2 regions of the Phyllobacterium sp. SYP-B3895 genome follow, and region 2 is predicted to be linked to the other one. Evidence: riboswitches for the same ligand, from Rfam matches in the RefSeq annotation. Region 2 holds a riboswitch; the other holds the start of a gene.
The links. Region 2 has a riboswitch for S-adenosylmethionine ahead of metA (homoserine O-succinyltransferase). Riboswitches for the same ligand answer to the same signal wherever they lie in the genome.
Positions count from the first base shown of each region.

Region 1: linked by a shared signal. The riboswitch ahead of GF108_RS00185 (O-succinylhomoserine sulfhydrylase) and the one ahead of metA (homoserine O-succinyltransferase) in region 2 are both predicted to bind S-adenosylmethionine.

Region 1 covers NZ_WJIG01000001.1:30,448-46,233, forward strand. The annotation lists tRNA gene GF108_RS00175 (tRNA-Gly) at 60-133, opposite strand; gene GF108_RS00180 (2'-deoxycytidine 5'-triphosphate deaminase) at 196-1,287, opposite strand; SAM riboswitch at 1,365-1,444, shown strand; gene GF108_RS00185 (O-succinylhomoserine sulfhydrylase) at 1,508-2,701, shown strand; gene GF108_RS00190 (MmcQ/YjbR family DNA-binding protein) at 2,709-3,047, opposite strand; gene apaG (Co2+/Mg2+ efflux protein ApaG) at 3,182-3,574, shown strand; gene GF108_RS00200 (hypothetical protein) at 3,574-3,870, shown strand; gene GF108_RS00205 (Hsp33 family molecular chaperone) at 3,883-4,878, opposite strand; gene argF (ornithine carbamoyltransferase) at 4,871-5,809, opposite strand; gene GF108_RS00215 (aspartate aminotransferase family protein) at 5,820-7,025, opposite strand; gene GF108_RS00220 (GcrA family cell cycle regulator) at 7,529-8,047, shown strand; gene phoR (phosphate regulon sensor histidine kinase PhoR) at 8,127-9,392, opposite strand; gene ppk2 (polyphosphate kinase 2) at 9,456-10,394, shown strand; partial or broken gene GF108_RS22640 (glycosyltransferase) at 10,697-12,229, opposite strand; gene GF108_RS00240 (transporter substrate-binding domain-containing protein) at 12,531-13,370, shown strand; gene GF108_RS00245 (lysine--tRNA ligase) at 13,491-15,146, shown strand; gene GF108_RS00250 (VOC family protein) at 15,174-15,557, shown strand; gene GF108_RS00255 (thermonuclease family protein) at 15,671-15,786, opposite strand, start outside.
Region 2 covers NZ_WJIG01000004.1:210,128-225,913, forward strand. The annotation lists partial or broken gene GF108_RS18695 (recombinase family protein) at 1-279, shown strand, start outside; partial or broken gene repC (replication initiation protein RepC) at 301-616, opposite strand; SAM-I-IV-variant riboswitch at 919-1,025, shown strand; gene metA (homoserine O-succinyltransferase) at 1,067-2,005, shown strand; gene GF108_RS18710 (helix-turn-helix transcriptional regulator) at 2,757-3,152, opposite strand; gene GF108_RS18715 (L,D-transpeptidase) at 3,547-4,254, shown strand; gene GF108_RS18720 (RHE_PE00001 family protein) at 4,391-5,581, shown strand; gene exbB (tonB-system energizer ExbB) at 5,669-6,664, shown strand; gene exbD (TonB system transport protein ExbD) at 6,676-7,128, shown strand; gene GF108_RS18735 (energy transducer TonB) at 7,128-7,994, shown strand; gene GF108_RS18740 (GMC family oxidoreductase) at 7,991-9,583, opposite strand; gene GF108_RS18745 (branched-chain amino acid ABC transporter permease) at 9,589-10,566, opposite strand; gene GF108_RS18750 (branched-chain amino acid ABC transporter permease) at 10,568-11,455, opposite strand; gene GF108_RS18755 (ABC transporter ATP-binding protein) at 11,458-12,162, opposite strand; gene GF108_RS18760 (ABC transporter ATP-binding protein) at 12,155-12,976, opposite strand; gene GF108_RS18765 (ABC transporter substrate-binding protein) at 12,980-14,185, opposite strand; gene GF108_RS18770 (LysR family transcriptional regulator) at 14,481-15,392, shown strand; gene GF108_RS18775 (FAD-binding oxidoreductase) at 15,393-15,786, opposite strand, start outside.

The DNA.
Region 1 (15,786 bases), on a different contig from region 2:
TGTAAAACTCCCCCAAAAGGGGCATCGTAAAATATCAGTTAAATCATTGAAAAGATTGATGGAGCGGGTGAAGGGAATCGAACCCTCGTATTCAGCTTGGGAAGCTGCTGCTCTACCATTGAGCTACACCCGCATTCCACTATCAGTGACCGCTGACAGCGGTCTTTGTCAAGGGGTCGCGAGCGGGCTCCGCCGTCAGCGGAAGTGCTTTGAAAGCTTCAGGCCCTGCGCCTGGTAGTTGGAGCCGAGATCAGTTCCATAGAGGGCGCGCGGTCGCTCCAGCATGTGCTCGTAGATCAGGCGTCCGACGATCTGTCCGTGTTCGAGAATGAACGGCACTTCATGGCTGCGCACTTCGAGCACGGCGCGGCTACCGGTGCCGCCCGCTGCCGTATGGCCGAAGCCCGGATCGAAGAAACCGGCATAATGCACGCGGAATTCGCCCACCAGCGGGTCGAACGGCGTCATCTCGGCGGCGTAGAGCGGCGGCACGTGGACCGCTTCGCGCGAGACGAGGATATAGAACTCATCGGGATCGAGCACGAGTTCCCGGGCGCCGCGATCATGGATCGGCTCCCAGAAGTCGAAAAGATCGTGGACGCCGCGCCGGTCGACATCGACGACGCTGGTATGATGCTTGCCGCGATAGCCGACAAGGCCATTCTGGTCGCCTGTGAGGTCGATCGAAAGGGCGATGCCGCCGCCAGAAATATTGGGGGTCTCGGAGGCAACGAGCGTCTCGGCGGCGTGAAGTTCCGCAAGCTCTGTTTCCTCGAGTTGCGCGCGCCCGGTCCGGAAGCGGATCTGCGACAGCCGCGAGCCGGTCCGGGCGACGATCGGGAAGGTGCGCGGGCTGACTTCAAGGTAAAGCGGGCCATGATAGCCGGCCGGAACCTTGTCGAACTCCTGCGCGCCATCGACGATGACCCGTGTGAAGATATCGAGGCGCCCGGTCGAACTCTTCGGATTGGCGGAGGCTGAAACCTCGGCAGGCAGCGCCAGGCTTTCAAGGAGCGGAACGATATAGACGCAGCCGGTCTCGAGGACCGCGCCCTCGGTCAGATCGATTTCGTGCAGTTTCAGGCGCTCGAGCTTGTCGATGACCGGCGTGCCCGGGCCCGGCATGAAGCTCGCGCGTACGCGGTAGGCCCGCTTGCCGAGGCGCAGATCGAGGCTCGCCGGCTGGATCTGGTCGACGTCGAATTCGCGCTCGGTCTTGAGTGCTCGCGCCTCAAATAGCGCCCTGATGCCGCTATCGGCCAATATGCCCGCTTCTCGTCTCGCCATGTCGACCATCCATACAAAGAGACGAAAAGCTTTAGCGCCTCACCCGATTGACGCAAGCGGCCAAGAGGATTAAAGCACTTTTATCCCGTGGTGATTTGGCCGGCCGGCTTGCAGCCACGTAAAATAATTTGCTAAAAGAGGCCCGGTCTCGTCCGGCCTTTTTGCGATACCCGCAAGGCCGGTTTTTTATTGGCCAGTCTTCTGGCAGATTGAGACAGCGATGACCAAGGATACCACCCGCAAACTGCGTCCCGCCACCCAGCTCGTCCATGCCGGAACCCTGCGTTCCGGCTTCGGGGAAACCTCCGAAGCCTTGTTCCTGACGCAAGGTTTCGTGTACCCGTCCGCAGAAGCGGCCGAGGCGCGTTTCAAGGGCGAAGAGCCCGGATTCATCTATTCGCGCTATGCCAATCCCACGACCGACATGTTCGAAAAGCGCATGTGCGCCCTTGAAGGCGCGGAAGATGCGCGCGCCACCGCTTCGGGGATGGCCGCCGTTGCTGCCGCAATCCTCTGCCAGGTGCGAGCGGGTGACCACGTGCTCGCCGCGCGGGCGATGTTCGGCTCCTGTCGCTACATCATCGAGACCATGCTGCCGCGCTATGGCGTCGACTTCACGCTGATCGACGGCTCCAGGATCGAGAATTGGGAAAAGGCGGTTCGCCCCAACACCAAGGTGATGTTCCTCGAAAGCCCGACCAATCCGACGCTCGAAGTTATCGATATTGCCGCCGTCGCCAGGGTCGCGAACTCCGTTGGCGCCAAGCTGATCGTCGACAATGTATTCGCAACGCCGCTCTTTCAAAAGCCGCTCGAACTCGGCGCCCACATCGTCATCTATTCGACGACCAAGCATATTGACGGCCACGGCCGCTGCCTCGGCGGCATGATTCTGTCGGACAAGCAGTGGATCGACGAAAACCTGCACGAATATTTCCGCCACACTGGCCCCGGACTTAGCCCGTTCAATTCCTGGGTCATGCTGAAAGGGCTCGAAACGCTTGCCGTGCGCGTTCACCAGCAGACGAACAATGCAGCCAAGATTGCCGACTTCCTTGCCGGACATCCGGCCGTCTCGAAAGTGCTTTATCCCGGCCGCGCCGATCACCCGCAGGCCGATATCGTCGCCAAGCAGATGAGCGGTGGCTCGACGCTGATCGCCTTCGAGGTCAAGGGCGGCAAGAACGCCACATTTGCGGTCGAGAATGCACTCGAGATCATCCAGATCTCCAACAATCTCGGCGATTCAAAGAGCCTTATCACCCACCCGACAACGACGACGCACAAGAACCTGACGGACGAGGCCCGTGCCGAACTCGGCATATCCGATGGACTGCTGCGGCTATCCGTCGGTCTCGAAGACGTCGATGATCTCGTCGACGATCTCGATGCGGCACTGAACGCATCGCGCTAGGACCTGGCTATAGCTGGTGGCGCGCCGACACTGATTTTGGCGCGGCCTTCCGCCATGCCATCGCCATGGCATGGCGCACGACATCGGGCTCGGCCATGGCGAGGATGACAAAGGTCGCACCTTTCTCGCCCCAGCCGCCCGGTACCGGTTCAAACATGTCTGCCGAGGTCTCCCGCATCATGGCCTGGTCGTCGCGCGTCAGCATCAGAACCCCGCGCTGTTTTTCCGGACGCAAGGTGGCGAAGATTTTGTTGCTCACACGAAAATCGGTTGTGCCAAAATGGCTGCCTTGCGTGCTTTCCGGAAATGAGTGCGCCATGGCGGCGAAGGCTTCCAGGGTCATCATGACTGGCTCCTTTTGCATCCCCGATCCTACCAAAGGAACCGTGACTGACGAAGGTTTTAGTTCGATCCGTGACCAGTAATGGTTGACGCATCGGCCGTGAGTGGCGATATCAAGGAGTGAAATCGAGAGCAGGCATGTACAAGGCGACAACGCGCGATATCGAAGTGACGGTCGAGCCGTTCTATCTGGAGGAGCAATCCAATCCGGAGGAAAATCGCTATGTCTGGGGCTACCGGATAACCATTGCCAATGACTCGGATCTGACGGTGCAATTGCGCGCCCGCTACTGGAGGATCACCGATGGCAACGGCCATGTCGAGGAGGTCCGCGGACCGGGAGTCATCGGCGAGCAACCTATTCTCGATCCGGGCGACTCCTTCCAATACTCATCCGGCTGTCCGCTGACGACGACATCGGGGGTTATGGTCGGGCGCTATTCGATGCAGACGACGTCAGGCGAGCGCTTCGATATCGAAATTCCGGCCTTCTCGCTCGACCTTCCCGATCAATTGCGGACCTTGAACTGATGGCCGAAACCGAACGCACCAATGCGCCCTATCTGAAGGCCCTCACCTGCTCCGCTATCGTCTTCGCACTGGCGATCGGCGCCTATTTCCTCGGCTATACCCTACCGAGTTTCACCAGCGCCTCCGACGCCGCCAGCCGATTGTTCGGCCTTGCCCTGGTCCCCGGCCTGATTATCGGCCTCTTTGCCAAGAAATCGCCGAGGCCATGGCCATTATGGCTGATTATCGGCGGGTTCGTCGTTGTTCTGATCGCCGTCACCGTCATCCATGAAATGACGGCTTCGATGCGGGTCTGACCGCGGGATCGATCAGTTTTTCGGCAGAAACTCGCCGGGATCGAACTCGTAGTGCGTCGAGCAGAATTCACAAGTGACGCTGATCTTGCCGTCTTCGATACTGTCTTCGATCTCTTCGGCCGTGAAGCCTGAGAGCACGCCGGCAATCTTCTCGCGCGAACAGGAGCAGTCGTCGTTGACGCGGACCGCATCGAAGACGCGGACGCCGCGCTCGTGGAACAGCCGATAGAGCAGCCGTTCCGCGCCAACCTGCGGATCGGTCAGTTCAGAGCTCTCGATCGTCGCGACCAGCGCCTTGATTTCGGCCCAGTCGTCATCCTCGAAAAACTCGTCCTCGTCGTTGCTCGGCGCATCGCCGGCCGGCAGATCCCGTTGGCGCATGCGAAGCTCGGATTCCGGCAGGAACTGCACGATGAGACCGCCGGCGCGCCATTGTTCGACGGGCTTGCCATCCGGGCCGCGCTCCACGAGCTTGGCGACGGAGAGGCGCACATCCGTCGGGATCTGCTCCGACTGGCGGAAGTAAGTCTTGGCAATCTCTTCGAGGTTCGAGCCGTCGAGTGCGACGATGCCCTGGTAGCGTTGTGTGTATTCGCCCTGGTCCACAGTCAGCGCGAGCGTGCCGCTGCCGATCAATTCCTCCTGGGCGGTACGTTGCTCGGCAATCGCCTCCGCCAAGCGTTCTTCGTCGTAGCGCGCATAGGCGCGCACGGAATTTGGCGTGCGGAAATCGACGACCAGCATGTCGACGGGGCCATCCGACTGCGACTGGAAGATGAACTTGCCGTCGAACTTCAGCGAGGTACCAAGCAGCACGGTCAAAACGATGGCTTCAGCGAGCAGCTTTGCAACGGGTTCGGGATAGTCGTGGCGATTGAGAATCTCATCGAGCGTCGGCCCCAATTGCACCGCGCGGCCGCGGGCATCGAGATCCGCAACCTGAAACGGCACAACGGCGTCGTCGCCGGCAAATACATATTCGTCGGAACGAATTCCGGTATCAGACACTGGAACGTCCTCCTTCAAGACACCATGCGAGAATTGCCTTTTGCGCGTGCAGCCGGTTTTCCGCCTCATCGAAGACCACCGAATGCGGTCCGTCGATGACGGAGTCGGTTACCTCTTCGCCGCGATGCGCGGGCAGGCAGTGCATGAACAGAGCGTCGGGATTGGCATGCTGCATCAATGCATCGTTGACCTGATAGGGTATGAACACGTTATGGCCACGCGCACGCCCTTCCTGTCCCATCGACACCCAGGTGTCGGTGACGATGCAATCGACGTCCTTGACCGCCGCGACGGGATCGGTGGTCAGCTTGATCTTGCCGCCGGCGCCGCGCGCCCAGTCAAGATATTTGCTGCTGGGTTCGCTGCCGTCCGGCGTTGCAATGTTGAGATTGAAGTCAAAACGGGCTGCCGCCTCGACCAGCGAGTGCAGTACATTGTTGCCGTCGCCCGTCCAGGCGAACGTCTTGCCCTGCACCGGCCCGCGATGTTCTTCGAACGTCATGATATCCGCCATGATCTGGCAGGGATGCGTGTCGTCCGTCAAAGCATTGATGACGGGCACCGTGGCGTTTTGCGCCATTTCGGTCAGGCGGTCATGCGTCGTCGTGCGCATCATGATGATGTCGACATAGCGCGACAGCACCTTTGCCGTATCGGCAATGGTTTCGCTGCGGCCAAGCTGCATCTCCGAACCGGTCAGCATGATGGTTTCGCCGCCGAGCTGGCGCATGCCGACATCAAAGGAAACGCGTGTGCGCGTCGACGGCTTGTCGAAGATCATTGCCAATACTTTGCCGGCAAATGGCTTTTCGATATTGCCGGCTTTCAGCCGTGTCTTGCGTTCGCGAGCGTCGTCAAGGATCGTGCGCAGATCGCCGGAGGAGAGCGCTGAAAGGTCGGTAAAATGCCGGAGGTCCTGCTTGATTGTCATGGCCGGTCCCTCACGCGCTCTTCTGTCTGGCGGCAACCGATAGGCGTTCGGCTGCGGTCTCGATGCGTGAAAGCGCCTCGCGCGCCTCATCTTCCGATGCAACCAGAGGTGGAAGCAGGCGAATGACGTTGTCACCGGCACCGACCGTCAGAAAATGCTCGTCGCGCAATGCCTGGACCAGCGTCGTGTTGGGCACGACGCTTTTAAGGCCAATCAAGAGGCCGCGGCCGCGCACTTCCGAAATGACGGCCGGATAGCGGTCGGCAATGGACGCGAGGCCCTGCTTCATCGTGAGGGCAATCTTCTGCACGTGTTCAAGGAAGCCCTCCTCCAGGATGACGTCGAGCACGGCGTTGCCGACAGCCATGGCAAGCGGATTGCCGCCATAGGTCGTGCCATGAACACCCGCGGTCATGCCCTTTGCGGCTTCGGCCGTGGCAAGGCAGGCACCGAGCGGAAAGCCGCCGCCGATGCCCTTTGCGACCGCCATGATATCCGGCCTGATGCCCGACCACTCATGGGCGAACAGCTTGCCGGTCCGACCGACGCCAGTCTGCACTTCATCAAGGATCAGCAAAATACCCTCATTGTCGCAGAGCTTACGCAGAGCGCGCAGATCTTCATCCGGGACGGGACGTACGCCGCCCTCGCCCTGGATCGGCTCGATCAAGATGGCAGCGGTCTCCGGCCCGATGGCAGCCTTCAAGGCCTTTTCGTCACCGAAAGGCACCTGGTCGAAACCCTCGACCTTGGGTCCAAAACCTTCGAGGTATTTTTCCTGGCCGCCAGCCGCGATCGTTGCGAGCGTGCGGCCATGGAACGCGCCTTCGAAGGTGATGATGCGAAATCGTTCGGGATGGCCGTTGACATAGTGGTAGCGCCGCGCGGTCTTGATCGCGCATTCAAGCGCTTCCGCACCGGAATTGGTAAAGAACACCTTGTCGGCGAAAGTCGCGTCGACCAGACGCTGCCCGAGACGGCGCTGGCCGGGGATCTCGTAGACGTTGGAGACGTGCCACAGTTTTTCGCCCTGGCTCTTCAGCGCTTCGACGAGATGGGGATGCGAATGGCCGAGCGAATTGACGGCGATGCCGGCGGCGAAGTCGAGATAGCGCTCGCCGGTTTCGGTCACCAGCCACACACCCTCACCTCGCTCAAAGCGCAGATCCGCACGAGCAAAAGTGTCGTAAAGCGGTTGCGCGATTGCGTCCGTCATATCGTTACGGGCCTCCAATACCCTGTTTGCCGAAACTGCTGATTACAAAGAAGAAACGGCCGTGTTGAAATCAAAAAGCCGCCCCACAATGCCATTTTGAGGGCGGCCATATGCGAGTAATATCGTCATTCGAACCCGAATTGTCAAATGAACACTTTTGATCCCATTCATCACCAACACGAACCGGATGAGCCGATCCATTAACTACAACTTCTGCGCGTATCCGCTGGAATATTTGCCACCGACTCTGCAATTCGTCATTTCTGCAACAGTCTATCGCGCAAGTTGGGGAAAACCCAAAAAAGCACCCCTGGGATCGGCGCCCGACTCTTGTCACAGAGTCATCGCATATTGTAGCTTGGTAATCGAAAAAGCTAGATTTCGTACGGCGTCCTCGTCATCTGAATAGATATGGTATCGAACCAATCTGGAGCAATCCAGATGCGAGGAAGGATTCAGTCCGGAGTCTACATAAACAAGCCCCATATGGAGCTAGGAAAACGATGAACTGGACAGATGAGCGCGTAGAACAGCTGAAGAAACTTTGGGCCGAAGGTCTGAGTGCAAGCCAGATCGCAGCACAGCTGGGCGGTGTCAGCCGCAATGCGGTCATCGGCAAGGTTCACAGGCTGAAGCTGTCCGGGCGGGGCAAGACCACGTCTACCCAGACGCGCAGCAAGAAGATCAACACGGGATCATCCGGCGCCTCGCGCAGCGGCGGTTCGTCGGGGCATGTCGCGACCCGCGTCGTCAGCCGCAGCATCGGCGCGACCGCTTTGCAGACCGAATACAGCACGGAACTCGTGCCTGTCATGAAAACTGTCACGGATGTCGTCGTGCCGATCTCGCGGCGCCTCGAGCTGGTGCAGCTCAACGAGCGCACATGCAAATGGCCGATGGGAGATCCACTGCAGCCGGACTTCAATTTCTGCGGCAACGATGTCGGCGAGGCCGGGCCCTATTGCGGCTATCACTCCCGCCTAGCCTATCAGCCGGCGTCCGATCGCAGGCGCGTCCGCTAATCTTAGCTCCTTCTGACTGAGGCGCCATTCGGCGCCCTTTTTTTGTTTGCCGTGCACCAAGCTCAACGAGCGGTTGGCGTCAGGCCTTCTGAGGACCGAAGACAACGGTGAAGGTCGAGCCCTCGCCGACCCGCGAGCGAACGACCAGGCGCGCACGATGCCGCGTCAGTATGTGCTTGACGATCGCAAGTCCGAGGCCGGTGCCTTTCTGAGCCCTGCTGGTTTCAAGATTGACGCGGTAGAAGCGTTCAGTCAGGCGCGGTATATGTTCCTCCGGTATGCCAGGGCCGAAATCCTGGACCATGGCCTTGATGCCATCGTCGCCGCGCTTGAGCTCGACGACGATGCGCTTGCCCGACTGGCCGTATTTCAAGGCGTTTTCGACAAGGTTCTGAAAGACTTGCGTTAGCTCATCCCTGTCGCCAAGCACGATGACGGGATCGGGATCGATCTTGCGTTCGATTTCGACGCCGAGATCATCCGCAAGCGGGCGCAACGAATCCACTACATGATTGATCAGCGTCGTCAGATCCACCTGGTCCTTGACCGCGATATGCGCCTTCATTTCGATCCGCGACAGTGACAACAGGTCATCGATCAGGCGGGCCATGCGCTCCGCCTGCTTCTGCATGATCTCGAGGAAATTGTCGCGCGCCGCCTCGTCGCGACGTGCCGGCCCGCGCAGCGTCTCGATAAACCCGGTCAAGGATGCGAGGGGCGTGCGTAACTCATGGCTGGCATTGGCGATGAAGTCACTGCGCATGCGTTCAAGGCGATGCGCTTCGGTTTGGTCGCGAAATGATAGAAGATATTGCCGGTCCTTGCCACCGGCCCGGTCGAGGAGGAGAACCGTCGCGCGATACCAGCGCTCGACCGGCACCCTTTCGGCAAAGTCTACCGACCGGGCTACACCATCGGCCATGACTGACTGAACCAGTGTCTGCAGTTCGGGGGCCCGGAAATGCAGGAGCAAAGCCCCGCCGCGCGCAAGCGGCCCGAACGCGCCATTGGCGACGGGATTGACGTAAAGGATCGTCCCGCCATGGTCGAAGATGATAAGCGGGTCGGGCAATTGCGCGGCAAGCTGCTGGCCGGACAGACGGAAAATTGCCGGATCGCTGGCGGGAGATTCCGCTGGTGCATCGCTGCGCGGCAGCGTCGCAGAAAGCGCAACGACCGCCAGGAGGACGAGCATGAGGACGGCAAAGCTCAGCCACCATGTCGCCTGAGTGCTGAGGACAAGGGCGGTAATGAAGGCGGCGGCGCCGAGCACGAAGCGTGCCTGGATCACACGCTCGACGGCCTTTTGACGAAACGTACGGCCCTCCTGCCCCAAAATGCTCATGCACTAAACTCCTGGCCCGGCGTCCTTTTTTGGCTCTGGACGGTACAACGCTCTCTCAATAACATGCCATTGTGTCAATTGAGGACGATTGCTGTGGGTAAAGATTCGAAAAAGAAAACCGATAAACCCGTAGCGGGGGTAGACACCACTCTCAAACTCAAGATCGACGGCAAGAAACGCACTTTCAATATAGACGATCCCAAACTGCCGGACTGGATCGATGACGGCGATCTTGCTTCAGGGGGTTATCCCTATAACGACAAGATGCCGAACGACGAATACGAGAAGACTGTCGAGCGGCTGCAGATCGAACTCGTCAAAATGCAGTACTGGCTGCAGGACACCGGCAATCGCGTCATCTGCGCGTTCGAGGGGCGTGATGCCGCCGGAAAGGGCGGCACAATCTTCACGCTGCGCCAATATATGAACCCGCGCTCGGCCCGCAATGTCGCCCTGCCGAAGCCCAGCGAGATCGAGCGCGGCCAATGGTATTTCCAGCGCTATATCTCGCATTTTCCGACGACGGGCGAGTTCGTCACGTTCGACCGTTCCTGGTACAACAGGGCCGGCGTTGAAAAAGTGCTGGGGTTCTGCACGCCCGAGCAGCATGAATCCTTTTTGGAAGAAGTGCCAGGATTTGAACGCCTTCTCGTTGCGGATGGCATTCATTTCTTCAAGTTCTGGCTCGATATCGGTCAGCTCATGCAGTTGAAGCGATTTCACGACCGCAGGCACAGTCCGTTGAAGAACTGGAAGTTCTCGCCCATCGACATCGAAGGGGCCAAGCGCTGGGACGACTACACGAAGGCGCGCGACGAAATGCTGGCACGCACGCACACGGCCTATGCCCCATGGACGATTGTCAGGTCCAACGACAAGCGGCGCGCGCGCATCGCCGTCATCCGCAGAATTCTCTTGAGCCTGCCATATAAGGGCCGCGACATGGATGTGGTCGGCAATGAAGACGCGCTGATCATCGGCTCCGGCCATGAGTTTCTGTGAGGGCGTCGGCTGATCGGCTCCGGCAATAATGTCCCTGAAGGATCGTGCGGCGTCTTTTCCCAAAGCGAGGGCGCTCTGCCAAGCTGCCAAATGGCACGCCATGCCGCCATGGCGGTAAGCAGCCAATAGAGCGGAAGCCACTGCAGGATCGGTCCGGGAATTGCCTCGGCGACCGGTGTTCTTAGGCCGAGCCTGTAGAATGACAGGAAGCCCATGACAACGCACACGAGATCGAGGGCGAGTATCGCATTGTGCCAGGCAAAGGCATCATCGCGCGCGATATGGACAATCCCAAAGCCTATCCAGAGCAGCATGAACGGATAGACGATCGATGAGACAATGATCCCCGCAACCAGCGTCTGGAACACCATGAAGCGTTGCAATCCTACGTCGCGCAGGAAAGCTCTCGGATTGCGCATTTCAACGAGCCATGTGTGGGCCCAACCTTTCAGCCATCTCGTCCTTTGCCGCAGCCAGATATCGACGCGGACCGGCGCGTCCTCAAGGGTTGGTTGGGTGATCACACCCACATCATAGCCAGAGCGCGCCAAGCGCGCGCCGAGCTCGGCATCCTCGGTGACATTGTATGGATCCCAGCCGCGCACCGCTTCAAGGCAGTTGCGCCTGAAATGATTGGAGCTTCCTCCGAGCGGCAGAATAAAGCCGTGGCGGGCCAGCCACGGAAGCAGGCCGCCGAAATGGGCCGCATATTCGAAGGCGAATAGCCGCGCCAGCAGACAGGAGCCTGCATTCGAAATGATCAGCGGCGCTTGCAGGCATGCAAGCCTCAGGTCCGATATGTCGAAGCGGCGCCAGGCCTCCAGCAACTGGTCGGGATGCGGACGATCTTCCGCATCGTAGACCACGACAAAATCGCCCTTCGCCAATTGCAGCCCATAGTTGAGCGCCTTTGGCTTGGTTCGTGGGCCGAAATTGGCAACGGGGACGATCTTGAAACCCGGCGGTAAGGTCTGGTCTGCCAAAGCCTTCAATGTTGCCGTGTCGTCTGCCTCGCAGAGAAAAAGCACTTCAAGCCTCGACTTTGGCCAATGGAGCCGCTGCATCGCCCTTACAAGTTGGGGCACCACCGCCGCTTCCTTATAAAGTGCGATCATGACGGTGTAGAACGGAAGTTCACCATGTCGTTGTGCAAGACAGCCGGTTTCGGCGGGAATTTCGCCGGTCCTGCCTGCTGCCAGGAAGCGAAGCGCGATGCATGCAAAGAAGAAGGGCAACGAAAAATAGTGATAGCCATCCCAGAGGGTGGAAAGGTGGAAGACCAGTCCGATCATGCCGAGGCTTATCGCGATGCCTAGGACGATACCCTGATTGCCGCTCAGGACCACACGGGACGTACGCTCAAGCCCGCCGATTTCCATCCTGTTCACGCAGTTCAGCAACAGTTCGCGCTCACGGTAGGAATGGATGAATTTATGCAGCTGTGTTGGTGTTGTTATTCTTGTGCGCGCCTTCGCCGCCGGATCGGAAGACAGGCTGTGCTTCAGGTCGCCTATCTCGGCAAGCGTCGGCGCCGCGAACAGCAAAAGTTCGCCTTCAGCTGTCATCACCATCAGCCGGCGTGAATGCAGATCCGGTGCAACAGCCGAACTTTTGCCGATGACTATCGCTCCCTCCGGAATTGCCGCAAAGCCCAGCCCGAGTTCCGCCGCTATCGCCCGGCCAATTGCCGCCTCGTCCGCTACGCCGTATGCCGCAACTTCTTCGAGCAGCGAGGTGCGGTTGGAAACCGCCTCGCGAAAGGCTGCGATAATGGCGTGTTTCGCCGTTCCCGCCTGGCATAGTCTTGCAGCAAGGGCAGCCTCGATCTGCCGCATTGCGGCGCCCGCCTAAAGTAAAGGCCGATGATCAGGCCGACCGATCTCGTTTCGCGATGAAATTCGCAATATATACAATAATACCATGATTAATTCTTTCAATTATAGATTGAGCTTAAAAATTGAAGTATACTTATGGTAGTAATATGTGCGATATAGTGCAAGTAATAAAAATCAATGTTTTAAACAAGTCAATATACCTTCCCGGTTTTGCTTGCGCGGGATCACCAGCCAATTGCGCTTTTTGAGGTGAAGAGATCGTGTTAGCTTGGCCCCAAATCAAATAGCACCACGGTATCGCATGCCTTTCCGCAAGATCGCCCCGTTTCTCGCCGCCTTCATTTTGGCAGTCCTGCCAGCTATGGCTGCCGAATCCGATTTTCCGCACTACTGGGATGGACGCGAGCATGTCGCCAAGCCCGACCTTTCGACCGTCGAGCGCATTCGCTTCGTGACGACCGTCGACTATCCGCCGTTCAACTTCGTCGATGCGACGGGGCGCATCTCGGGATTCAATGTCGATCTGGCGCGGGCACTCTGCAACGAACTCGGCGTGACCGCCATCTGCCAGATTGAGGCTCGCCCGTGGAACGAGTTGCAACCAACGCTTGAAAGCGGCGAAGCCGAGGCGATCATCGCCGGCCTGAAGCCAACCGCAGCCCTGCGGGAGAAGTTTGCCTTTACGGCTCCCTATATCCGCCTGCCTGCGCGCTTCATGGCGCTCAAGGAAACTACCTTTGCCGAACCCTTCGCAGACACTCTCAAGGAAAAGACCATCGGCGTGATTGCGGGTTCAGTGCACCAGGCAATTTTTGCCGATTATTTTCCAAACAGCCATTGGGTTGGTTTTCCGACGCGCGAACTCATGTTCAGGGACCTGCAGGCCAAGAAGATCGATGCCGTATTTGGCGACGGCTCGGACCTTTCCTTCTGGATCGGCAGCCCCGAGGCAAAGGATTGCTGCGCCTTTGTCGGCGGCCCCTACATTGCGCCGCAGTTCTTGGGTGAAGGAATGATGATCGCAACCACGCTCGAAAATCAAAAGCTTGTCGATGCATTCGATTTCGCACTGAAGGCGATCGAGGAAAAAGGCATCACATCGGAACTCTATCTGCGATACTTTCCCGTCGATTTCTACTAATCGATTGTCTTAACCCCGAAATCATTGCCGATTGCGCCTCCGTGCCGCCCATGCGATTGACGCGGACGACCCGCGGACGTAGAGCGTTTCATCAAATCCAAGCGTTAACAGGAATAACGAATGAACCCGCGCCTAAACACCGAAATCGAACTGACCCCCGAATTGATCGCGGCGGCAGCAGAGGCCAAAGCATGGCCGTTCGAAGAGGCGCAGAAGATCATCAAGCGTTACGCCAAATCCGGCTTTCCTGAAACGATATTGTTCGAGACCGGCTACGGCCCTTCGGGACTGCCGCATATCGGCACCTTCGGCGAAGTGGCGCGTACCTCAATGGTGCGCCATGCTTTCCGCGTTCTGACCGGCGACAAGGTAAAGACCAAGCTTCTCTGCTTCTCCGACGACATGGACGGCATGCGCAAAATACCGGACAATGTGCCGGATCCAGCATTTCTGGCACCATATCTGCACATGCCGCTCTCGGCAGTGCCCAACCCGTTTGGCGGCGATTACAAGAGCTTTGCCGACCACAACAATGTCATGCTGTGCCGGTTCCTTGATACGTTCGGCTTCGACTATGAATTTGCGAGCGCAACGGAATATTACAAAGGGGGCCGCTTCGACGCCGTCCTGCTGCGTGCCGCCGAGCGCTATGACGATATCATGAAGGTCATGCTGCCGACGCTCGGCGAAGAGCGTCAGGCGACCTATAGCCCGTTCCTGCCGATTTCGCCGACAAGCGGGCGCGTGCTCTATGTGCCGATGAAGAAGATCGACGCGGGGAACGGCACGATCACCTTCGATGATGAGAACGGTGAAGAGACGACGCTCCCGGTCACCGGCGGCAACGTCAAGCTGCAATGGAAGCCCGACTTCGGTATGCGCTGGGCAGCGCTCGGCGTCGATTTCGAGATGTTCGGCAAGGACCACCAGACAAATGCGATCATCTATGACCGCATTTGCGAGATACTGGGTGGCCGGGCCCCCGAACATTTCGTCTACGAGCTTTTCCTCGACGAGATCGGCCAAAAGATTTCCAAGTCGAAGGGCAACGGCCTCAGCATCGACGAATGGCTGACCTACGCCCCGACTGAAAGTCTCGGCCTCTACATGTTCCAGAAGCCGCGCACGGCAAAACGGCTCTATTTCGACGTCATTCCCAAGGCGGTCGATGAATATTTCACCTATCTTTCGGCCTATGGACGTCAAAGCTGGAAGGACCGGCTGAACAACCCCGTCTGGCATCTCCATGACGGCAACCCGCCGACCGTGGACCTGCCGGTGCCGTTCGCACTGCTGCTGAACCTCGTAAGCGCCTCCAATGCTGAAAACAGCAGCGTGCTCTGGGGTTTCATTTCCCGCCATGCCAGGAATGTGACTCCGGCAAACAATCCGGAACTCGACGCGCTGGTTGGCTATGCGATCCGCTACTTCAATGATTTCGTCAAGCCGACCAAGAAATTCCGCGCGCCCGACGAGGTCGAACGCGGCGCCTTCGCCGCCATGGACGAGAAACTCGCGACACTCGCGGACGATGCCGACGGGACCGACATCCAGAACGCTATTCTCGATGTCGCCCGCAACATCGAACGCTATCAGGACCACACGAAGAAGAGCCCGGAAGGCGGTCCAGGCGTCTCGGTGTCGTTCTTCCAGATGCTCTATGAGGTACTGATCGGCCAGGAGCGCGGCCCGCGCTTCGGCTCCTTCGTCGCCCTCTATGGCATACCGGAAACGCGTGCCCTCATTGCAAAGGCCTTGGCCGGCGATCTGTCGTAGTCAGGGGCAAACCAGCGGGAGTCCTCTATGCTTGATCATACTGGAGTTTCAGTCAGCGATTTCGAAAAGAGCAAGGCGTTCTATCGCCAGTTGTTCGCGTCAATCGGCTATGAGTTGATCCTCGAATTCCCGGCCTCGGTGACCGGCAGTTCGGATGTTGCGGGCTTTGGTGAAGGCGGCAAGCCGGATTTCTGGATCGCCAGCGGCGAACCCAACAGGCCAACGATCCACGTGGCGTTTCGTGTTGGCAGCCGAAGCATCGTCGATGCCTTCTATAAGGCGGGAATTGCCGCCGGCGGAACCGACAACGGCGCGCCGGGGCTGCGGCCGCACTACCATCCCAACTATTACGGCGCCTTCGTTCGCGATCCCGACGGACATAATATCGAGGCTGTCTGCCACGAGGGTTGAAACGCGGGGGGATATTACGACACCCCTCTGGGCTACCGCTCATTACCCCACAAGGGTCCTTCGATCCGCAAGTCTTTACCCGGGGGCGTCACGGCTTGATCGGCCTTGCATCTCTACTGCGGCGGTGGCGGCGGGAACGGCGCGCCCGGGACCGGCAACGGCGCAGGGACAGCCGGCGCCGCCAATTCCTCCGGCGGTAAATTATCCTGGAGCGCAGGCACCGGCAGTT
Region 2 (15,786 bases):
CGGCCAGAATTGGTCGGTCGATCGCCTGCGCCGGTCGGTAAGGCGTCTGGTCAGCGAAGGACTGGCTGATCCATGACTTATCCTCCCCTCCCCTCCCCTCGCCGCTTACCGGAAGACCGGCTTATGATGCTGATCACAGGCATTGCGAATGCAAACCCCGACCTGACACTTCGCGACATCGGATGCACGAGGCACGTCACGCGTTTCGTCGCGCTGGGCCGCCTCCTCGGTCAAGCACCTGCTGACCGGGCGCGAAAGCTCGGGCTCGTCCGCGTATAGTGGTCTTCACGCGCTCATCCTTCACGTCGCCGCCACCAGTCGCGGGCGCACGCCGTTGGCTTTGAGGGCTGCTATCAGCATCGGTCCTACGGTAAACTCCCCTGCCCTCGCCTTTTCGGTCAGGACGCGCAGATAGCCCCCAGCTGAGTTGATGGCTTGTACCCGCTCGAGGATGCAGGCAATGACAGGGGCGGTGTTTTCCTGGCCAAACACACTCCTCATAAGCCGAGGGCAAAATACCAAGGTAGCCCCGCACCTGTGCGGCCGTCGCTATCAGCTCCCGCCAGGTACCAATACCGCTTGGCGCATAGTCGGCGATCTCCGGACGGGCCTTCATCACCAGGCCTAACGGATAGGTCCTTGTCGCATCCTCTGCCCTTGGTTGGTTGGGTCGAGATTTTGCCCCTTGGCTGTTTTTGAAGCGAGTTCAATATCAGATGAAGAGTCGTTGTTTGAATTCTGTTGCTGCGGCTCAGATTAATGCTCGTTGGCGCTCGGAATCTTTTCATTTACATGACTTTCCAACAGTATAGCCACTACCTGGCTGAGTCGGTTGAAAAGGCGGCGGCAGAACCTGCGCAAACGCCGGATGCCGTAGCAAAAGAGACTTGCGAAGTTGCGATGGTGTGCTTAGAAGTGGTTCGACATCAAGAGTTGGGTTGACGCCCAACGCCAACCTGCGCTCCGGGCAAGGTGGTACTTCCGTCAGGGAGGATGTGGCCGAACCGGCAATTATACGGATTTAGCTACCGGCGTCTGTCCAGCGAACCAACAGGAACGCGCGATAATGCCGATAAAGATCCCCGACGACTTGCCCGCACGCCGCCAGCTCGAAGCCGAAGGCGTCAATATCATGCGCGAACGGGACGCCGTGCGTCAGGATATAAGGCCGCTGCGGATCGGATTGCTCAATCTGATGCCCAACAAGATCAGCACGGAAACGCAGATCGCAAGGCTGGTCGGCGCAACGCCGCTGCAGATCGAACTCACCCTCGTTAGGATAACCAATTACGTGGCGCGCAACACGCCGGTGACGCACCTGGCATCATTCTACCGTGCCTGGGAGCAAGTCCGTGCCGAGCGGTTTGACGGATTTATAATTACCGGCGCGCCGGTCGAGCATCTGGCCTTCGAAGACGTGCAATATTGGGATGAACTCCGCCACATTCTCGATTGGACGCAGTCACATGTCCATCACTGCCTGACTATCTGCTGGGCAGCCCAAGCTGCGCTTTGGCATTTTCACGGCATCCCGAAGCACGACCTGTCGGCAAAGGCTTTCGGCATCTTCAACCACGGCAACCTCGCGCCCGCTTCGCCATATTTGCGCGGTTTCTCCGATGACGTGCTTATGCCGGTATCGCGATGGACGGAGGTTCGGCGCGACGACATCCCACAGGGGCGCGGCATAAACGTGCTGCTTGAGGCGGAGGAGACGGGGCTAGGTCTGGTCGATGATCCTTCATGCCGGTCGCTCCACATGTTCAACCACCTCGAATATGACACGAACTCACTTGGCGACGAGTATTTCCGCGATCTCGCAAACGCACCTTCAATGCCGCTGCCTCGCAATTACTTTCCCGATGACGATTCGTCATGTAGGCCGGCGAACCGGTGGCGCAGCGCTGCCCATCTCCTTTTCGGCAATTGGATCAATGAGATCTATCAAACCACGCCTTTCAACGTGGACGACATAGGCATGATACCGCGACAGCTGGTAGGTTGACGCGATAAGGAATGTCGCTGATTTACGCGCGGATTCTTTGACGTATGTAAATGAAATAGAAGCTTATTAGTATTTAGCTTCCGTTCGACCTTGACCCGATTTGCCCGGTCCCGCCTGATCTGAATCGGAATCCAGGTCGTATGGATGCTACGCGGGATGGCATAAGCGGAGACATAGAGTTTGCGCGCTTTAAGTCGAGTGCGAGTCGTTGATTTCCAATCGTATCACCTCACCTCTCAATAGAGCGTGAGCAATGGAAATCCCGCACGCCCTCCCCCACTTCCGTGTCGGATCTATGCCAATGACTGGGAGCGACATCCCGGAAGTCGGTTGGAAATTGGATAGAGCGTGTCCAGGTTTGGCCCGTGCGGCTGCCACTTTATTGCAGCCATCGCGCGGTTCCCTGAGTTTAGCTCATCAAGACTGCCGTCACCACACCCGACGCGAAGTCGGTATCGCAGCCTGCGTTGAATGCGGGCGGGTACTTGACTAGCTCCAACTTAGGGACATCTCAGCAAGCGTGGTCTCTGACGCCAAGCGTTTATTGTCGATCTCCCCGTTATCCACTTCCCCCGCCGGGGTGATTGTTGATTGGAGGTGGATCTGTACCATCAGGCTGTCAAGGCAGAGTCCACCTCCCGACCTTGTGACCCCAAGGGCGCCGCTGGCATCTTTGCCCGCCAGCGGCGCTCCCCGTGTTTTCCATGCACGGTACTATCTTGCTCGAGCGCCGTGTGGCGCCCTAACTTGTTCAATCCGCCTCAGCCGCATCAACAGGGCGATACAGGCGAATATCCTGCGAAGGTGTGCAGGCAAATGTCTCACGGTAAAGCTTCGAGAACCGGCCTGGGTTGGCAAAGTGAAAGCGGGCGGCGAGCTCCCTGACCGACATTGCGTCCCCATTCTCGATGATCTTTCGAGCTGCCTCGATACGGCAATCCAGCAGCACGTTTATGGGCGTTACCCCCTTCAGCCTGCGAAACAGGCGTTGCAATGACCGGGTGTTCACCCCGGCCGCGCTGGCGATATCGGAAAGATTGATAGGCTGAAGAAGGTTGTGGCGAATGAAGTCCTCCGCGGCAGCGAACTGCTGCGTAGGACTTTTGGCCGGGACCGCGCTTGCGCTCGTAGGCGTTGATTCATCCATTTGGCCTGAATGGGAGGGCGCGGAACCAAAGAGCAGGGCCGTGTCATCTATCATTCTTGATAACTCTTATTGAGTGTTGAAATTCGCAGATCGGCGAGGTGCAACCTGATGTTGAAATTGAATTAAGTAAAACGAGTGATTGTGCAAACCTTAAATCAGCCGAGCAGATTTCAAAATTCGACCTTAGATCTATATCGGAACGTACTGGGTTGACAGCTGTCAACGCCGCGCCTCGGTGACATCGTGTTGACAGCTGTCAATTGACGCTCAAGTTCAGTGAACCCTATCGACTTCACTATTTGTAAACCACATTTCCATACAGTCAGAGCGTATATGCACCGGCTTGTAAGCGAGTACTGCAGTGTCCCAGAGCAACGACGCATTCACAACCGAGATCAAATCTCACTCTGTTTCCAGGCGCCAAATTCTGATTGGCGTCGGCTCACTTGCAATGGCGGGTGTAGGGGGCTGCACCCAAACGACTTTTGAGCTGCCCGAAATGAATATAGACCCGCTCCCCACGAGCGGTATCCGCCCGCAGATCAGCGTCGACAAATCCGTGACCGCACCCGACGTCATGTATGCGGCCGTGGAGGAGGGGCCGTACTCACTTCCGGCCGTTCCTTATCAGAAAATTCCAGCGCAGTTTCGTCGCCAGATTGTTGTCGACCCGACAGGCGAGCAACCCGGCACGATCGTCGTCCGGCTGCAGGAGCGCTACCTATATCTTGTTCAGCCGGGTGGTGATGCGATCCGCTACGGAGTCGGCATTGGCAAGGCCGGCTTCCTGTGGAGCGGTCGCGCCAACATTCAATACAAGAAGGAGTGGCCGCGGTGGACGCCGCCACGCGAAATGATCGGCCGCAAACCCGAGCTTGCGAAATACGAAAACGGCATGGAGCCCGGTCCGCAGAATCCGCTGGGCGCCCGCGCACTCTACATCTACAAGGATGGCGTCGACACCGGATACCGCATCCATGGCTCGCCGGAATGGTGGTCCATTGGACAGTCGATGTCCTCTGGCTGTGTCCGCCTTATCAACCAGGACATCATCGATCTTTATAATCGTGTCCCTGGAAAAGCGACGGTCGTGGTTGGCTAACGTCGCCAAAGCGTCTAGACTTGGCATTAGACCAGCTCGTTGATTCACTCTCTTCGACATTAACGAATCGGCAACGCGCGGCTGGAAGCGAATGCGCATATAGCTTCCGCTTAACCTTTCGTTTACCATGTTTTCAATGGTTTACGATTCGGCTGATTTTTCACCCTGGGATTTGCTTGATCCGCTCGTTGCCGCAGAGGACGCTCTCGCTCGCCTCGACGACCGGCTCGGCCGAAAAGGGGACCTTGGCGAGCCCAGTGGCCGCCGCACCCGCGAAGGGCTGCTGCGGGAAAACGAAGGCTGGATAACCCGCTCTCACTTTATCGAAGCATGCAATGCCTTGTGGCTCGCTGGCGAACTCGTCCACACCGAGGACCTCGTGCTTCACGATGCCAGGATGGATATTCGCACCCCAACCCACGAGTTGACCAAGGCACATGCGATCCTGCGTTGCCGGCGTCAGGTCGCGGGCAACGCCCCAGGCTGGGCCCTTAGCGCAAAAGGCATTGCCGCGCTGCGTGGACGCACACTTAGCGAGGCCCCGCTCACGCCCGTTCCAGTTCATCGCCCGGAGCCGGTTACAGACCTTGCAAAAACCGAAGCCGAGAATGAATTCGAGGACGGTCTGGCCCGCCTCGATACATTGCTGGACCGCACGACGCGGCTTCTCGCAGAACCCGGAAATTCCGCTTTTCCGAATCCTCCCTCCAGGCAGGGGACAGAACCGCCTCCCTCGGCGGTGACCCCGGACGGCGACCCACTCGTTTATGATCCCGATTGGGATGAAGATGCGCGACTGGATCGTTGGCTCAAGGTGTATGAACGTTCGCATGGCCTACCGCCACTGCTTGCAGCCGCGGTGGCCTGGGATGCGTGGGAACAGATCGAGCCGTTACAGCACCAGCATTGGCTTGGTCCCATGCTCGTTGCCGCCATGTTGCGGGAACGCGGCAAGACAAAATCACACATGGCCGCCTTGAATGCGGGTCTGCGTTCCGTCCCACGCGAGCGGCGCCGCTCGCGCGACCGCACAACGCGTCTGCTCGCGTTTCTGGAGGCAGTCCAGACCTCCTCAACGACCGGTCTCAAGGATGTCGAACGGCTTGGACTCGCCCGCATGCAGATGGAGCGCAAATTGAAGGACCGCCGCTCCACCTCCAGCCTCCCGGGGATGATCGATCTTGTGCTTTCACTCCCTATGGTTTCGACGGCTCTGATTGCCAAGGAACTCAAGGTGTCCCAGCGCGGCGCCCTCAACCTTATCGCGGAACTTGGCGTGCGCGAGATGACCGGCCGCGGGCGCTACCGCGCATGGGGACTCATCTAGCGAGCGAATATTCCCCAGAATATAGTTGATTAATTTTCTCATAAATAATAAGCCGCTTTCTACTTACAGTTGAAGGAACGGCTAATGATGCAGACACAGGCCGACAAAGTCTCGAAGGCATGTTTTTCGCAATGGTTGCCGGTTGGCCCATTGTTGGCCGCGCTCGTATTCGCGGCTACCGTTTGCGGAACGGCACACGCACAGGAAACGGCAACCCCTCCGGAATCCAACTCAGCGCAACAATCGGCGCCCGCCCCGGAAACCACAAACCCTGCTGTAACCACGTCTCCACAAACGATATCACCTGCGCCTTCAGGCGCGGTTCTGCCGATGGATGCGGCGGCTCCAACCCCGCAGGTCACGCTGCGGAATTTGCCGCACAATCTCTCACCATGGGGCATGTTCATGGCGGCCGATTGGGTCGTCAAAGGTGTGATGATCGGGCTTGGCTTTGCTTCGCTCGTCACCTGGACCGTATGGCTCGCCAAGACACTCGAACTTGCAGGCGCGCGCCTTCGCGCTCATCGCGCACTCCAGATCATCACCAACGCAGCCACGTTGAGCGACGCGGAAAAAGCGCTTGAGGGGAGGGGAGGGCCCGGGGCTGCACTCGTTAATGCCGCTCGCCAGGAAGTCCGCCTGTCCGCAGATGCGAGAGAACATGCCGGCGCCGACGGTCTGAAGGAACGCGTTGCCTCGCGCCTTGCTCGTATCGAGGTGCAGGCAGGCAGGCGCATGAGCCGTGGCACTGGCGTTCTCGCCACGATTGGTTCCACCGCGCCCTTCGTCGGCCTGTTCGGGACGGTCTGGGGCATCATGAATTCTTTCATCGGCATCTCGGAATCGCAGACAACCAACCTTGCGATCGTGGCTCCGGGCATTGCTGAAGCGCTGCTGGCAACTGCGATCGGCCTTGTCGCCGCAATTCCGGCGGTTGTGATCTATAACGTGTTTGCGCGGTCGATTACCGGTTACCGCCAATTGATTGCCGATGCATCGGCCGGCGTCGAACGTCTCGTCAGCCGCGACGCCGATTATGCGCTTGTCCCACAAGCATCAAAGCGCGCCGCAGCGGCAGAATAGGCGGCACGACCATGGCAGGCGGCATCCGGCACAACGTCTCCGACGACGAACTTCAGGAAAACCACGAAATCAACGTGACGCCATTCATCGACGTCATGCTGGTACTCCTGATCATCTTCATGGTCGCGGCGCCGCTCGCGACAGTAGACATCAATGTCGACCTGCCGGCCTCGACGGCGACGCCGGCGCCTCGTCCAGACCAGCCGGTCTATCTGACTTTGAAGGACGATAAATCCATCGCCATTGGCAACGACACGATGACACGCGACTCCCTCGGCCAGTTCCTCGACCAGAAGACGACGGGCAACAAGGAGACGCGAATCTTCCTGCGCGCCGACAAGGCGGTTGACTACGGTTCGCTCATGGACCTGATGAACGCGCTGCGGGACCATGGTTACCTCAAGATTGCGTTGGTCGGACTTGAAAGCGCACCTCTGGCTCCCAAAGGTGAAAGCGCGCAGTGATGTCCAATGGGTCTGGCACCGCCGGGGGAGGGGGCCCGCGTCTCGATTGGCGCGAAGTCGGTCTCTGGTCGGCAGCCGGACTGGTCGTCGTCGCGCTCCACGCGGGCGGAGCCTGGTATTTACAAAGCCGGCAAAGTGTTGAACCTGCAGGTGATATCGCGAACGCCATTATCATCGACATGGAGCCACTGCCTGCGCCGATCGTGCCTGAACCGGTTGCACCGGAAGCGCAACCAATCGAGCCCGAACCGACTGAGCCGGAAGCTGTCGAGCAGGAGGCTGCATCACCCGAAGCTCTGCCCGAAGTCCAGCCGGAACCGGAAGAGCAGGTAACGCCGGTTGAAGAGGCAGAGCCCGTGGAGGAGGTGACGCCCGAACCGGTGCAGGAACAGGCCGAGGAAGTCGTGGAACTTCCCAATGTCGACGTGCCTTTACCCGTCGTCCGCCCAGAGCCGGAAAAGCCTGACACGCCAAAGAAGGAGAAGGCCGTCCGCAGGCCGGAACCGAAGACGGCGGTTGCAAGGACCGAGGCTGAAACGCCCCGTCAGGCAGTGCAGCAGCCGCAGCCTGCAGCTTCCAGCGCAGCGTCGGCGCGGCAGGCGGAAAAGTGGAGTTCACGGGTCCAGGCCTATCTTATCCGCCGCACCCGCAGCGCCCGCACATCAGGCGAGGGCACGGTTCGCGTCAGCTTTACCGTCACGCGCGACGGCGATATTGTTTCCGCCCGCATCGTTGGCAGTTCTGGCAACCCAATCCTTGACCAGGGCGTTCTCGATGCCGTACGTCGGGCATCACCAGTACCATCCGCTCCCGCCAATGTCACAGTATCGCGCCAAAGCTTCACCGTCCCGTTTCTGATCCGCTAACCGCGCACGATCATTTCCGCAGCCTTTTCCGCAATCATGATTGTCGGCGAATTGGTATTGCCTGAGGTGATTGTCGGCATGATCGATGCGTCCGCCACCCGCAGCCCCTTGATGCCACGGACCCGCAATTGCGGATCGACCACCGAGGCTTCATCCGCGCCCATCCGGCACGTCCCGACCGGGTGAAAGATTGTCGTGCCGACCGCACCGGCAGCTTCAATCAACTCTTCTTCCGTCTGATAGGAGGGTCCGGGCTTGAATTCCTCCGGCTGAAACCGTTGCAATGGTTTCTGCGCCACAATGTTGCGGGTGATGCGGATCGAATCGGCAGCCACATGACGATCACCCGGCGTCATCAGGTAGTTGGGTCGAATGGCGGGCTGCATCCGGTGGTCGGGCGACTTCACGTGCACTGTCCCTCGGCTTTCGGGACGGAGATTGCATACACTTGCCGTAAAAGCCGGAAATGCGTGTACGTTCTCGCCGAACTTCTCCAATGAAAGCGGTTGCACGTGATATTGCAAGTTGGGTGTATCAAATGATGGATCCGAACGCGTGAACACACCGAGCTGGCTTGGCGCCATCGACATGGGACCTGACTGTCTCAGCAGATATTCCAGTGCAATCGAAGCCTTGCCGAGCAAGCGGTTGGCTTTCTCGTTGAGTGTCGGAATCCCGGTCACCTTGTAGGCGCAGCGCAACTGCAAATGATCCTGCAGGTTCTCGCCCACGCTACGCCGATCGAGCACCGTCTCGATACCAGCCGCCTGGAGGGCTTCGCCCCGTCCGATACCGGAAAGCTCCAGAATATGCGGAGAGCCGACAGCGCCTGCGGCGAGAATGACTTCGCGGCGGCAATCCACGGTCCTGGCCGCGCCCTCTTGATCGAACTCGACGCCTTTGACTTCGAGCCCATCGAGAACCAGTCTGCGCACATGCGCGCTGGTCGCCACGGTGAGGTTCGGCCGCTTGAGGGCAGGGCGCAAAAACGCCTTCGCGGTATTCCACCGGATACCGCGTTTCTGGTTCACTTTGAAATAGGACGACCCTTCATTATTGCCTCGATTGAAATCATCGGTGCGCGGAATGCCCGCCGCCTCCGCGGCATCGCGAAACGCATCGAGAATATCCCAGTGGAGGCGCGCTTCCTCGACGCGCCACTCGCCTCCCGCACCATGAAATTCGTCAGCGCCCCGATAATAGTCTTCCGATTTCCTGAAATAGGGCAGCACGTCGTCCCATCCCCAGCCGGTGCACCCGTCCTGCCGCCAAAGATCGTAATCGCGCGCCTGCCCGCGCATGTAGATCATGCCGTTGATCGAGGAGCAGCCGCCAAGGACCTTTCCGCGCGGATAGTTCAATATCCGTCCATTCAGGCCCGGCTCCGCCTCCGTGGAAAAACACCAATCCGTCCGGGGGTTGGAAATGCAGTAAAGGTAGCCAACCGGAATATGAATCCAGGGGTAATTGTCCTTGCCGCCGGCCTCGAGAAGCAGAACCGAAACGTTGCGATCTGCCGACAGGCGATTGGCGAGCGTGCAACCCGCCGTTCCCGCACCGACGATGATGTAATCATAGGTTCCGTCCATTTTGATCAGTTCTCAGGTTTGCTCGCAAGCATCCTGCCGAGGCGCGAGGCATAGAGTTCGCCAATGATGCCGCGTCGGAAGACGAGGACGCAAACCATGAAGATGATGCCGGTGATGACCGTCACCGGAAACTCGGAGGTTGCAAGGTAGTTCTCCAGCGTCGCGATGAGTGCGGCGCCGAAGATAGGCCCGACGAGAGTACCAATGCCACCCAGCAACGTCATCAGCACAACTTCACCCGACATTTGCCAGCTTACATCCGTCAGTGTGGCGAACTGGAAGACAATAGCCTTGAGCCCGCCGGCAAGGCCTGTCAACGCCGCGGACATCACAAAGGCGGCGAGTTTGTAGCGCGAGACCGAATAGCCGAGCGATATGGCGCGGTTTTCATTTTCGCGGACGGATTTTAGGATCATGCCGAAGGGCGAATTGATGATGCGCCAGATGATGAACATCCCGACCAGAAACACGCCGAGCACGAAGAAATACATGTTGAGCGGTTGTTCGAGATCGATAAACCCGAAGAGATACCCTCGTGGCACTCCCTGAATGCCGTCTTCGCCGTGGGTAAAAGGCGCCTGCAAACAGAAGAAGGCAAACATCTGCGCCATCGCAAGTGTAATCATCGTCGAGTAGATGCCCTGGCGGCGGATCGCAAGAAACCCAATGACCAGGCCAAGGGCGGTCGCACCGGCGACACCGGTGAGAATGCCGAGTTCCGGTGAAAAGCCCCATTCCTTGACCGCGTGGGCCGTAAAATAGGCCGCGCCGCCAAAAAATGCTGCGTGGCCAAAGGAAAGGATGCCGGTATAGCCGAGGAGCAAATTGAAGGCACAGGCGAAGAGCGCGAAACAGAGGACCTTCATCAGGAACACGGGATAGACATGAAACGGCGCAAATATCAAAAGAGCCACGCCGATAAGTATCAGAACCGTTTCCCGGTTGAGGCGCGCCTTCGGCGCGGATAGGGCAGCTTCGCTCATCTCACGCTTCCTTACCGAACAGCCCCGCAGGGCGCACAAGCAGCACGATTGCCATGATGACGAAGATGACGATGCTCGATGCTTCGGGATAGAAGACCTTCGTCAACCCTTCAAAAATGCCAAGCATATAACCGGTCACGATCGCCCCGAGTATCGACCCCATGCCCCCGACCACCACCACCGCGAAAACGATGATGATGATGTTCGAGCCCATCAGCGGGCTGACCTGATAGATCGGCGCCGCAAGGATTCCCGCGAGCCCGGCGAGTGCGGCCCCAAGGCCATAGGTAAACGTGAGCAGCAAAGGCACATTGATGCCAAAGGCCCGGACAAGCGTCGGATTTTCCGTCGCTGCACGCAAGTACGCGCCAAGGCGGGTCTTCTCGATCAGGAGCCAGGTGCCTAGACAGACGACGAGCGATGCGACGACCACCCACGCACGATATTTCGGCAGGAACATGAAGCCGAGGTTGACGCCGCCAGCCAGGGCATTCGGCACCGCATAGGGCTGTCCGGCGGCACCAAAATAATAGCGGAAGGTGCCTTCGATCACGAGCGCGAGGCCGAACGTGAACAACAGGCCATAGAGATGGTCGAGATTATATAGGCGCGACAGCGCAACCCGCTCAATGACGGCTCCTGCGAGGCCGACGGCCAGGGGCGCAAGGATCAAAGCCGGCCAGTAGCCGATGCCAAGCTTGGCCAGGAGCAGGTAGCCGATGAAGGCACCCAGCATATATTGGGCGCCATGAGCGAAATTGATGACGCGAAGCAGCCCGAAAATGATCGCAAGGCCGAGGCTCAACATGGCATAAAAAGAGCCATTGATTAGCCCGATCAGCAATTGCCCGAGGAACGCCTGGAGAGGAACGCCGAATATCATGGTCATCGTCAGACTCCCAAAGCTTCGTTGAGCATCGACATGCGGCCGGTAAGTTCGCTGACATGAAAGTTGTCGATGATCCTGCCATGGTCGACCACGTAGAATCGGTCGGCCACCTTGCTGGCAAAACGAAAGTTCTGTTCCACAAGAAGGATCGTCATGCCGCGCTGCTTGAGCGTTACCAGAACCTCGCCGATGCGCTGTACGATGACAGGCGCGAGGCCTTCTGTCGGCTCGTCCAGGAGCAACAGCTTGACACCAGTCCGCAGGATGCGGGCAATCGCCAGCATTTGCTGTTCGCCGCCGGAAAGCTTGGTGCCGGGGCTGTTGCGCCGCTCCTTGAGGTTGGGGAAGAGTTCATAGATTTCGTTGATCGACATCCCGCCCTTGGCAACCACAGGCGGGAGGTTCAGATTCTCGTCGACGGAAAGCGTGGCAAAGATGCCGCGCTCTTCCGGTACGAAACCAATGCCGGCATGGGCGGTGCGATGCAGCGGCACGCGCATCATATCCTTGCCATCGAACGTGATGGTGCCGGTGCGTTTGCGAATGATACCCATGATAGAGCGGAGCGTCGTTGTCTTGCCGACGCCGTTGCGCCCAAGCAACGTCACCGTTTCGCCTTCGTTGATATCGAGATCGACGCCATGGAGGGCATGGCCCTCGCCATACCAGGCATTGAGACCGCGTACGGCCAGAAGCGGCTTAGTCATGTTCGGTCCCCATATAGGCCACGCGGACACGCTCGTCCTGACTGACGGTGCGATAATCACCGGACGTCAGAATCTCGCCTCGCTGCAGAACCGTGACCTGATGGCAGAGGTCGGCAACTACCTTGAGATTATGTTCGACCATCAGGATGGCGCGATCCTTGGCCACCTCGCGAATAATGTCCGAAACGGTATGAACATCTTCGTGCCCCATGCCGGCCATCGGCTCGTCGAGCAGGAGGACCTTGGGATCAAGCGCTAGCGTCGTGGCAATCTCGAGCACGCGCTTGCGGCCATAGGAGAGATCCGCCGCCGGGCTGTTGCGTGCGTCAGTAAGACCTACGGCCTCGATCAATTCCAGCGCCCGCTCGTTGAGCCGGTTGAGCGATGTCATCGGTAGCCAAAATTGGTTCGACAGGCCGCTCGGCCGTTGCAGCGCGACGCGGACATTATCAAGCACGGTGAGATGCGGAAAAACGGCGGAGATTTGAAACGAGCGGACCAGCCCCATGCGCGCGACCTTGGCAGGGTTGGTCTTTGTGATGTCGTTGCCAAGCAGCGTGATCGTCCCGCTCGATGGTTGCAAGAATTTGGTGAGAAGGTTGAAAACCGTCGTCTTGCCCGCGCCATTCGGCCCAATCAGGGCGTGCACGCGCGCATGGTAAACGTCGAGATCGACATTGTTTACGGCGATGAAGCCGCCAAAGTCGCGACGCAGGCCACGCGCCGACAGGACCACCGATGGTCCTTGTCGTTGGTCGGCGAGGGGAGAGGAGGTTCCTCCCCCGCCCGCCGGATTGGTCTGGGTTGCGGCCATGCGTTATTTGACCAGCGGGCAGCCGCTCTCTTCCGGCTTGATGTAAGCTTCGGCTCCCGGAACGGTTGCAAGTACCTTGTAGTAGTCCCAGGGCGCCTTGCTCTCATCCGGCTTCTTGACCTCCATCAGGTAGACGTCGCTGAAGAGGCGCCCGTTCGGTCCGACCTTTGCGCCCCGGCCAAAGACGTCATCAACCGGCATTTCATGCATGGCGGCCGCCACCTTTTCCGTGTCGTCTGTGCCAGCCTTCTGAATAGCCTTCAAATATTGCGTTACGCCCGAATAGGTCGCGGCCTGGATCATGTTTGGCATACGGCCGGTCCGCTTGAAGAATTTCTGGCCGAACTCACGCGATTGATCGTCGCGGTCCCAATAGAAGCTCTCCGTCAGCGTCAGCCCCTGTGCGGCTTCAAGACCGAGACCGTGTACTTCGGCAAGGGTGAAGAGAAGCGCCGCGAGGCGCTGACCTCCGGAAACGATGCCGAATTCGGCCGCCTGCTTGATGGCATTGGCCGTATCAAGACCGGCATTGGCAAGGCCGATGACCTTTGCGCCCGAGGATTGTGCCTGCAACAGGAAGGACGAGTAATCGGTCGTCGCCAAGGGGTGGCGCACTGATCCGACAATCTTGCCGCCCTTCGACGTTACGAACTTGCTCGTCTGTTCTTCCAGCGAATAGCCAAAGGCATAGTCGGCGGTGAGAAAGAACCAGGTATCGCCGCCCTGCGCCACGAGGGCGCCACCAGTACCGACAGCAAGAGCGTGCGTATCATAGGCCCAATGGAATCCATAAGGCGAGCATTGCTTGCCTGTGAGTTCCGCAGTCGCTGCCCCGGTCACGAGATCGATTTTCTTCTTTTCCTTGGAGATGCCCTGCACGGCCAGCGCCACCGAGGAGGTGGTCAGCTCCATGATGGTATCGACCTGCTCGGTGTCATACCATTGGCGCGCGATATTGGAGGCAATGTCAGGCTTGTTCTGATGGTCTGCGGAAATGACTTCGATCGGTGCGTCGAGCACCTTGCCGCCAAAATCTTCGGCCGCCATCTTTGCGGCTTCGAACGACCACTTGCCACCAAAATCAGCGTAAACGCCCGACTGGTCGTTAAGAATACCGATCTTGACCTTGCCGTCCGATATCTCGGCGCTGGCCGCGGGGATGACTGTTGCGGCCATCAGAGCTGCTGTTGCAATTGCCAAAAGTCTCATTCGTAACTCCTCCCAAAGATTGTACGCTCACAGGATCATCGGGTGATGGACTGCTGCGCGCCGAATGGTTCAATGAAAATGCCCAAGGAATACACGCGGACAGTTCCGCGTTCCCTGGTTCCGGTTCCTCCTCAATCCGCCCCTTGGAGCGGACAAAATTCATCTTATGATTGCCCTGTTTCTCCCGACCGGCAACCACGCGTTTGAAAAAACTGTAACATTGACAAATAGGTACACAAACACCTATTTTTGCACAGAATAAGTACGAAAATGTACAGACCATAAAGGGCCGTTTTTGCGCCAGTTCACTTGGGACGATCTCCAGTATTTCCTTGCCGTCGCTCGCACCGGTCAATTGACGACGGCCGCGCGCCGCCTGCGCACCAATCATGTGACGGTTTCGCGGCGGATCGACAGGCTAGAGGAATCGCTGTCTGCGCGTTTATTCGAACGCAATCCTCGTGGCTATGTACTGACGGCGCTCGGAGAAAAACTTGTCGAGTCGGCCGAGATCATGGAACGGGAAGCCGACCGTTTTCAAAACGAAGCCTCGGAGGGGACGGTCTCGCTGACCGGGGTTGTCCGCCTCAGCATCCTGGAAGGGTTTGCCAACTTCTTCCTGGCCGATCGCATGCCGCGCATGGCGCAGTCCTACCCTGGCCTTTCCATTGAAATGGTGACCATCCAGCAGATCGTATCGCTGTCGCGCCGCGATGCAGACCTGTCGATCACGCTTCATGCGACACGAACCGGGCCATATTTCCAGGAAAAGCTGACGCCGTATCGCCTGTTCATTTATGGATCGCGCGATTATCTCGCGCGCCATTCGCCAATCCGCGAGCAGTCAGACCTCTCCAATCATCGCTTTATCGGTTACATTGAGGATATGATCTTCACGCCGGGCCTCGACTACATGCGCGAGATCCTGCCTGGTCTCCATCCAGCCTATCAAAGCTCGAGTATTTTCGCGCAACTCAGCGCCACCCGTTCGGGCTTCGGGCTCTGCATCCTGCCATACTTCATTGCATGCAAATATCCCGAGCTGGTGCCGGTCCTGCCAAAAGACCTGCACCTCAACCGGGACTATTGGATGATCTGCCACGAGGATATCGTCAGCACGCCGCGTATCCGCGCCTTGAGCGATTTCATAAAGTCCGAGGTGAAAACGCAATCCAGCGTTTTTGCCGGAGAACCGATTCTCGGCTGATCAGGAAAAGCGCGCCGGCGACAGTTTCGGCAGGAGTGGTTCAAGCTCGGGTTCCGGCGCTTCACCGCGAATGAGCGCTGCCGCCAACGCCGACAGGGCAGGGGACGTCTGAATTCCATAGCCGCCTTGTCCGGCGAGCCAGAACAAACCCTCGACTTCAGCGTCAAAGCCGGCGACGGGCGTGCGGTCCGGGGCAAAAGTGCGCAAACCTGCCCAGCTATGCTCGACCCGCGTGACTGGAACGGTCACCGCCTGCTCGAAACGGTAGAGACCTTCCGCGAGCACCATGTCATCGGCGAAAGCGTCGTGCGGATCAACTGGTGTTTCATCGCAGGGCGAAACGAACATCCGTCCGCCGTCCGGCTTCATATACCAGGCTTCGTTCACGTCATCG